Regions from separate parts of the Serratia sp. YWN4 genome, predicted to be linked through region 2. Evidence: predicted binding sites of a transcription regulator. Region 2 holds the regulator's gene; the other holds the start of a gene.
The links. The regulator PurR, encoded in region 2, represses purine synthesis genes. The targets are predictions, from matches to a motif close to CANGCAAACGTTTGCNTG.
Positions count from the first base shown of each region.

Region 1: a site for PurR is predicted at 2,288-2,305, ahead of purH (bifunctional phosphoribosylaminoimidazolecarboxamide formyltransferase/IMP cyclohydrolase). Genes of this name have one in related genera too.

Region 1 covers NZ_CM147696.1:5,117,198-5,121,411, reverse strand. The annotation lists gene purD (phosphoribosylamine--glycine ligase) at 1-508, opposite strand, end outside; gene purH (bifunctional phosphoribosylaminoimidazolecarboxamide formyltransferase/IMP cyclohydrolase) at 557-2,146, opposite strand; rRNA gene ACX9GT_RS23555 (16S ribosomal RNA) at 2,786-4,214, shown strand, end outside.
Region 2 covers NZ_CM147696.1:2,600,796-2,605,009, forward strand. The annotation lists gene punC (purine nucleoside transporter PunC) at 1-485, opposite strand, end outside; gene punR (DNA-binding transcriptional activator PunR) at 599-1,525, shown strand; gene purR (HTH-type transcriptional repressor PurR) at 1,506-2,531, opposite strand; gene cydH (cytochrome bd-I oxidase subunit CydH) at 2,854-2,943, shown strand; gene ACX9GT_RS12420 (IS1182 family transposase) at 3,030-4,214, opposite strand, start outside.

The DNA of each region.
Region 1 (4,214 bases), 2.5 Mb from region 2:
CCTGAATGGCGTCTTCTGCTTCTTGCAGCGTCATGGCAACGATCACGCCTTTACCGGCTGCCAAGCCGTCAGCTTTGATCACGATCGGCGCGCCTTTGCTGCGCACATAGGCCAGTGCAGCGTCCACGTCGGTGAAGTTCTGGTATTCCGCACTTGGGATTGCGTGGCGCGCCAGGAAATCTTTGGTAAAGGCTTTAGAGCCTTCTAGCTGGGCGGCAGCCTGCGACGGACCAAAAATTTTCAGACCGGCAGCTTGGAAAGCATCAACCACGCCGATGACCAACGGGGCTTCTGGGCCGACAATGGTGAGATCGATGGCATGGCTTGTGGCAAAAGCCAGCAAGGCCGGGATATCGGTGGGGGCGATATCCACATTGATCAGGTTGTTTTCCAGCGCGGTGCCCGCATTGCCCGGTGCAACGTAGACTTTGTCCGCCAGCGGCGATTGGGCAGCTTTCCAGGCCAGCGCATGTTCGCGCCCGCCGTTACCGATAATCAGAATATTCATCAGGTGCTCCATAAACAGCGTGCACTTTGGCGCACGCAGCAAAAGGGATTAATGGCGGAAGTGACGCATGTCGGTGAAGATCATCGCAATACCGTGCTCATTGGCAGCGGCAATCACTTCGTCATCGCGGATCGAACCACCTGGCTGGATCACGCAGGTAATACCCACTGCGGCGGCGGCGTCGATACCGTCACGGAACGGGAAGAAAGCGTCAGACGCCATGGCAGAGCCGGGTACTTCCAGGCCTTCGTCAGCGGCTTTGATACCCGCAATCTTGGCCGAGTAAACGCGGCTCATCTGGCCCGCCCCGATGCCGATGGTCATGTTGTCACGCGCATAAACAATGGCGTTGGATTTAACGAACTTAGCCACTTTCCAGCAGAACAGCGCATCACGCAGTTCCTGAGCGGTTGGCTGACGTTCAGAAACCACGCGCAGATCGCCTTCAGTCACCATGCCCAGATCGCGATCCTGTACCAGCAGGCCACCGTTGACGCGTTTGAAATCCAGACCGGCAACGCGTTGCTGCCACTGGCCACATGCCAATACGCGCACATTCTGTTTGGCCGCTAGCAGAGAGCGGGCTTCGTCACTGATACCTGGTGCGATGATCACCTCAACGAACTGGCGGCTGATGATCGCTTTCGCTGTCTCAGCATCCAACTCGCGGTTGAAAGCGATGATGCCACCAAAGGCAGAGGTGGGATCGGTCTGGTAGGCGCGATCATAAGCGGTAAACAGGTTTGCACCGATCGCTACACCACAAGGGTTGGCGTGCTTGACGATCACACAAGCCGGCTCGGCGAACTCTTTCACACATTCCAGCGCAGCGTCGGTATCAGCGATATTGTTGTAAGAGAGAGCCTTGCCTTGGAGTTGCGTGGCGGTGGCGACGGACGCTTCCTGTAGATTCTCTTCTATATAGAAGGCGGCTTGCTGGTGGCTGTTCTCGCCGTAGCGCATATCCTGCTTCTTGATGTAGTTCAGGTTCAGGGTGCGTGGGAAGCGGCCGGAAGGCTGCTCAGTTTCGCCGTGATAGGCCGGAACCAGAGCGCCAAAGTAGTTGGCGATCATGCTGTCGTAAGCTGCGGTATGCTCAAAGGCCTTGATCGCCAGATCGAATCGGGTTGGATAGCGCAGCGAGCCCGCATTGTTATCCATTTCGGTAATGATGGCGGCGTAGTCGCTGCTCTTCACCACGATAGCGACATCTTTATGGTTCTTGGCGGCAGAGCGGACCATGGTCGGGCCACCGATATCGATATTCTCAACGGCATCTTCCAATGAACAATCTGGACGAGCTACGGTTTGGGCGAAGGGATACAGGTTGACCACCACCATATCGATCGGTTTGATCGCATGTTGCTCCATGATGGCATCATCCTGGCCGCGACGGCCCAGAATACCGCCGTGCACCTTCGGATGCAGGGTCTTCACTCGTCCGTCCATCATTTCCGGGAAACCGGTGTAGTCATAAACTTCGGTAACGGGCAGACCGGCATTCGCCAGCAGGCGGGCGGTGCCACCGGTGGAAAGCAGTTCTACGCCTCTCTGGGAGAGTGCTTCGGCGAATTCAACGATACCGGCTTTATCAGACACGCTGAGCAGAGCCCGGCGGATTGGACGAGGTTGTTGCATGGTTTTATCCCTTGGCTTTGAGTCGCAATATAAAGAGCGTTACGTGAATCTCTACCTTCTTTCCTTATATATAGGAAGAGCAGGAACAGATTCAGGTAACGCCCCCGTAAAAAGGGGGGATCGTTTTGTCGCGGGAATTGTAGCGAAAACGTTTGCGCGGTGCTCGACAATTTTCCGAGCAAATGCGCTCTGTGGATAAGTTAGTGCATAACCGGGTATAAGGACGGGTTTTGCTGTGGAATGCAGCAAACGGTGATTTTTGTCGAAAATACCTGTTGCGGCCTGCGTGGAACTCCCTATAATGCGCCTCCATCGACCAGGAACATGTGAACAACTTCACAGAGTCTCCGGGGGTCGCAGAGAAAAAACCTGAAAATTAAGGTTGACTCTGAAAGAGGAACGCGTAATATACGCCACCTCGAGTTAGCAAGCGAAAGCGCGTAACTCACTGCTCTTTAACAATTTATCAGACAATCTGTGTGGGCACTCACAAGACGATATCCAGCCACCTCGGTGGCAAAAAAATATCAAGTCTTGAAGAGTGACCAAAGCAGTAAGCATTTGAACTTCGGTTCCAATGCATATTTGCAGAAAGTAATCTTTGAGCATCGCTTTACTTGTTAAAGCAAATCGAACTTTTAATTGAAGAGTTTGATCATGGCTCAGATTGAACGCTGGCGGCAGGCCTAACACATGCAAGTCGAGCGGTAGCACAGGGAGCTTGCTCCTGGGTGACGAGCGGCGGACGGGTGAGTAATGTCTGGGAAACTGCCCGATGGAGGGGGATAACTACTGGAAACGGTAGCTAATACCGCATAACGTCTTCGGACCAAAGTGGGGGACCTTCGGGCCTCACACCATCGGATGTGCCCAGATGGGATTAGCTAGTAGGTGGGGTAATGGCTCACCTAGGCGACGATCCCTAGCTGGTCTGAGAGGATGACCAGCCACACTGGAACTGAGACACGGTCCAGACTCCTACGGGAGGCAGCAGTGGGGAATATTGCACAATGGGCGCAAGCCTGATGCAGCCATGCCGCGTGTGTGAAGAAGGCCTTCGGGTTGTAAAGCACTTTCAGCGAGGAGGAAGGGTGGTGTGTTAATAGCGCATCACATTGACGTTACTCGCAGAAGAAGCACCGGCTAACTCCGTGCCAGCAGCCGCGGTAATACGGAGGGTGCAAGCGTTAATCGGAATTACTGGGCGTAAAGCGCACGCAGGCGGTTTGTTAAGTCAGATGTGAAATCCCCGCGCTTAACGTGGGAACTGCATTTGAAACTGGCAAGCTAGAGTCTTGTAGAGGGGGGTAGAATTCCAGGTGTAGCGGTGAAATGCGTAGAGATCTGGAGGAATACCGGTGGCGAAGGCGGCCCCCTGGACAAAGACTGACGCTCAGGTGCGAAAGCGTGGGGAGCAAACAGGATTAGATACCCTGGTAGTCCACGCTGTAAACGATGTCGACTTGGAGGTTGTGCCCTTGAGGCGTGGCTTCCGGAGCTAACGCGTTAAGTCGACCGCCTGGGGAGTACGGCCGCAAGGTTAAAACTCAAATGAATTGACGGGGGCCCGCACAAGCGGTGGAGCATGTGGTTTAATTCGATGCAACGCGAAGAACCTTACCTACTCTTGACATCCACGGAATTTGGCAGAGATGCCTGAGTGCCTTCGGGAACCGTGAGACAGGTGCTGCATGGCTGTCGTCAGCTCGTGTTGTGAAATGTTGGGTTAAGTCCCGCAACGAGCGCAACCCTTATCCTTTGTTGCCAGCACGTGATGGTGGGAACTCAAAGGAGACTGCCGGTGATAAACCGGAGGAAGGTGGGGATGACGTCAAGTCATCATGGCCCTTACGAGTAGGGCTACACACGTGCTACAATGGCATATACAAAGAGAAGCAAACTCGCGAGAGCCAGCGGACCTCATAAAGTATGTCGTAGTCCGGATTGGAGTCTGCAACTCGACTCCATGAAGTCGGAATCGCTAGTAATCGTAGATCAGAATGCTACGGTGAATACGTTCCCGGGCCTTGTACACACCGCCCGTCACACCATGGGAGTGGGTTGCAAA
Region 2 (4,214 bases):
CAACCCAGGTGATTCAGCAGCCAGGCACCGATCAGCGGGGCCAATGCTGGGGAAAGTGCAACCAATGGCATGATAGTGGCGAAAATACGGTTAACTTTGCCATCGCGATAGCGATCCACCACGATGGCCTGCCAGGTTACGGCGGCAGAGCAGACTCCAATTGCCTGGATGAAACGCAATGACCACAATTGAACGGCATTTTGCACCCATAGCATCCCCAGGCAGCCGAAAGCAAACAACGCCAGGCCAAACAACAGAACTGGCTTGCGGCCCAGCTTATCGGAAAGCGGCCCCCACACCAGTTGGGCAAAGGCGAAACCAGCCAGAAAGATACTCAGGCTGGCGCTGATGGCACTGGCGGAGATTTGCAAATCCTGTTGCATGGCACCAAAGGCGGGCAGATACATATCGGTGGCCAGATAACCCAGCATACTCAGGCCAGCGAGATAAAACATAAATCCAAAATTTTGCATGGTATTTCTCATTAATATTTCTTATTGCAGGTTTTTTAGCGCCGGCCAGTGTATCCGGCTGGATCTCTGCTTGTGAAACGGTAATATTTGCTAAGTGCTATTAAAAAAATTGAAGGCAAAAAGAGATGTGGTCTGAATATTCACTCGATGTGGTTGATGCGGTAGCGCGCACCGGCAGTTTCAGTGCGGCAGCACAGGAGTTGCACCGTGTGCCGTCTGCGGTGAGTTATACCGTGCGACAATTGGAGCAATGGTTGGCGGTGCCGCTGTTTGAACGCCGTCATCGTGATGTGGAATTGACGCCTGCCGGGGCGCTGTTTGTAAAAGAAGCGCGTACTGTTATCAAAAAAATGCTTGATACACGCCGTCAATGTCAGCAGGTGGCTAATGGCTGGCGCGGGCAGCTAAAAATCGCAGTGGATATTATTGTTAAGCCGCAGCGCAGCCGCCAACTGGTAGTGGATTTTTATCGCCACTTCCCCGATGTGGAACTGATGGTGCAACCGGAAGTGTTTAACGGCGTGTGGGACGCGCTGGTGGATGGCCGGGCTGAGATGGCTATCGGGGCCACGCGCGCGGTGCCGGTGGGCGGTGGTTTTGCCTTTCGCGATATGGGCTTTATGAACTGGCTATGTGTGGTTAGCGCGTCACATCCGTTGGCCAGCCTGAGCGGTTTGCTGCGCAACGATCAACTGCGGCCTTATCCCTCTCTGTTGTTGGAAGATACTTCGCGCAACTTGCCCAAGCGAGTGACTTGGTCATTGGATAATCAGCGGCGGCTTACCGTGCCCGATTGGGTTTCCGCCGTAGACTGCTTGCGCAGCGGGTTGTGTGTTGGCATGGTACCAGCGCATCGCGTGCTGCCGTTAGTGCAAAGCGGGGAACTGGTAGCCTTGCAATTGCAGGAGCCGTTTCCCGCCAGTGCCTGCTGCCTGACCTGGCAGCAGAACGCACAATCACCGGCGATGGCTTGGCTACTGGAGTATTTGGGGGACAGTGAAACGCTCAACCAGGAGTGGCTGAGCGAAGAGACTAGCGGCGATAATCGATGAACGGGCCATCGGCCACGGAACGGCGCTCGATCAGTTTTGGATGCACTTCAATCACTTGGGACTCTTCACGCTTGCTGATAATGCGATCCAGCAGCATGGTGAAAGCCATTTCCCCCAGGCGCTCTTTCGGCTGGTGGATGGTGGTTAGCGCCGGGGTGAAATAGCGCGCGTTACGCACGTTATCGTAACCGATCACCGAAATATCCTGCGGGACGCGCAGCCCCAGTTCGTCGGCGGCACAAATCGCCCCCATTGCCATAATATCGCCCCCGCAGAATACCGCAGTAGGACGGTGCTTCTGCGACAGGATCTGGTGCATGGCCTTGTAACCCGAATCGGGTTCAAAATCCCCTTGGACGATCCACTCTTCACGCACCTCAACATTGGCCTCTTGCAGCGCCTTCAGGAACCCCTGATGGCGGCCGCCGCCGGTGTTGCGTGACAGTTGCCCTGGAATAGCGCCGATATCACGGTGGCCACGCTCCAGCAGATAACGACCAGCCAGATAACCGCCCTCAAAGGCGTTATCGATAATGGTGTCGGTAAAATCACCGCGTGCAGCACCCCAATCCATCACCACCATTGGGATATTGCGATAATCCTCCAGCATGCCCAGTAACTGATCTGGGTATTCCGAGCACATCACCAGCAGGCCATCAACACGCTTTTGCGCCAGCATCGCCAGATAGGCCTGCTGCTTGTCGAGATTATTGTGTGAGTTACAGAGGATCAGGGTATAGCCTTTGCTGTAGCAACTGTTCTCTACCGCTTCGATTACTTCAGCAAAGTAGGGCGCTTCACTCGAGGTCGCGAGCAAGCCGATCGATTTGGTGTGGTTAACCTTGAGGCTGCGTGCGACGGCGCTCGGGGAGTAGTGCAGATCTTTGATCGCAGCCCGAACGGCCTCTTTTGTTTCTTCGGCGACGAAACGCGTTTTATTGATGACGTGCGAAACGGTGGTAGTGGAAACGCCAGCGCGTTTGGCTACATCTTTAATCGTTGCCATCTAAAGAATGACTCCTGAACCCACAGGTTATGGTATGTGAGTATGATGTTAATCGTTTGCCTGCGTAGATCTCTCTCCAGATAAGCGGAAGCTGAGTTTTTAGTGCTGAGTTCGTAAGCCGCTTAAACAGGAGGGGCATTTTGCCGGTACGCAGTTGTGAACTGCGGATTCTGTCCCATATCGACGCAAAGTGGAAGATCTATTCGGCATTATAACGAGGGAAATGATAACAAGATTTTAGTCACGAACTGTGTGAAAATGATTTGACGCATTAATCATGTGGATTTTATGCTTAGTGAAGCCAATCTGATAGGGAGTCGTTATGGATACCGATTTGAAGATGTCATTGATTACCACCGTTTGTGCTTTGGCAATGATTATTGTTTTCGGTTTTATCGCCGCATTGAACTGATTCATACCAAGAAATAATAAAGGCGCAGCATGCTGCGCCTTCAGACTGCTGACTAACCCCACTTCTTCAGGTGGGGTTCTTCTTTTTTAGCGACCGCAGGTCGCGATCGCGATATTTTTCCATAACCCCGTCATTGGCGACTTCTGTTCGCCCAAGGCACCTTTCTGGCCTTCCCAAGACGCTTTCCACCACCGGTAAAGACAATAAAGAAGCGCCAGCAGCGCCATCTTTTTCATATTCTGCGCTGTGGCCGCCAGCAGGCACTGCATCTGCACTTTTGACAGTCCACGGAACCGCGCATACCGATGGCCATGGTGCTGTTTCGCATCCGCGAAGCTTCTCTCCACCGTCTCTTTGCGCCGCGCGTAGATTTTCTTGCCCCATTTCGTCAGCCGTAACCTGTTGGCTTCCTCTTTCGCCTCTTCCCACACATGCCGCGTTATCGTTTTCTGTGCCTTGCTGTTCTGCGTACATTGCTGCCTCTGCTCACAGCGCTGGCACACTGCCGGGTCTGAACGGTAATGCTGATAACCGTTACGGTCTGTCGTGCTATATATCAGCAATTCGCCTGCCGGGCACACATACACTTCCCGTGCCTCATCATACCTGAAGTGCTTTTTCTGGAACTCATTCTGACCTTTGTGCGGCCGCCGATAGCCGGGAACCAGCGCGATACCCATTTCCTGTGTCAGATGGCACACCGCGGCGGTGAAGTAACCCGCGTCCACACCCACCGCCACCGGCTCCAGACCGAAGCGCTCTACCTGCCGCTCAAGTCGCCCGATAAAGGGCTGGCTATCATGGACATTGCCCGGTGTCACATGCGTATCCAGGATGATGCCGTGCTTCCCGTCCACCGTGCGGTGGTCCAGATAGAAGAAGCCCTTCGGTTTGTTATCCCGGTGCATAAAGCCGCTTTCCGGGTCGGTGGTGCTGACTTTGGTGTTCTTAACGGCGACGCTTTCTGGCGTCTTTTTTACGGCGGGCAGCGGCTTTTTTTCGTGCTTCCTCCTGTCGGCCTCCACGGCAGCATCAAGCTGCTCCAGATATTCACTGACGCCCACCGGACGTTCTTCATTCACTGCCTTGCGAGGGTTGGCGTCAGCTTTCAGGTGGGTACTGTCGGTGTAAAGAACACGCCCGTTGGCCATGCCGCGGCTGAGAGCCTGTTCCACGATGTGGTCAAAAATCTGCTGGAAGACGTCGCTGTGGTTGAAGCGGCGGAGGCGGTTCTGGCTCAGGGTCGAGGCGTCAGGGACTTTTTCGGTGAG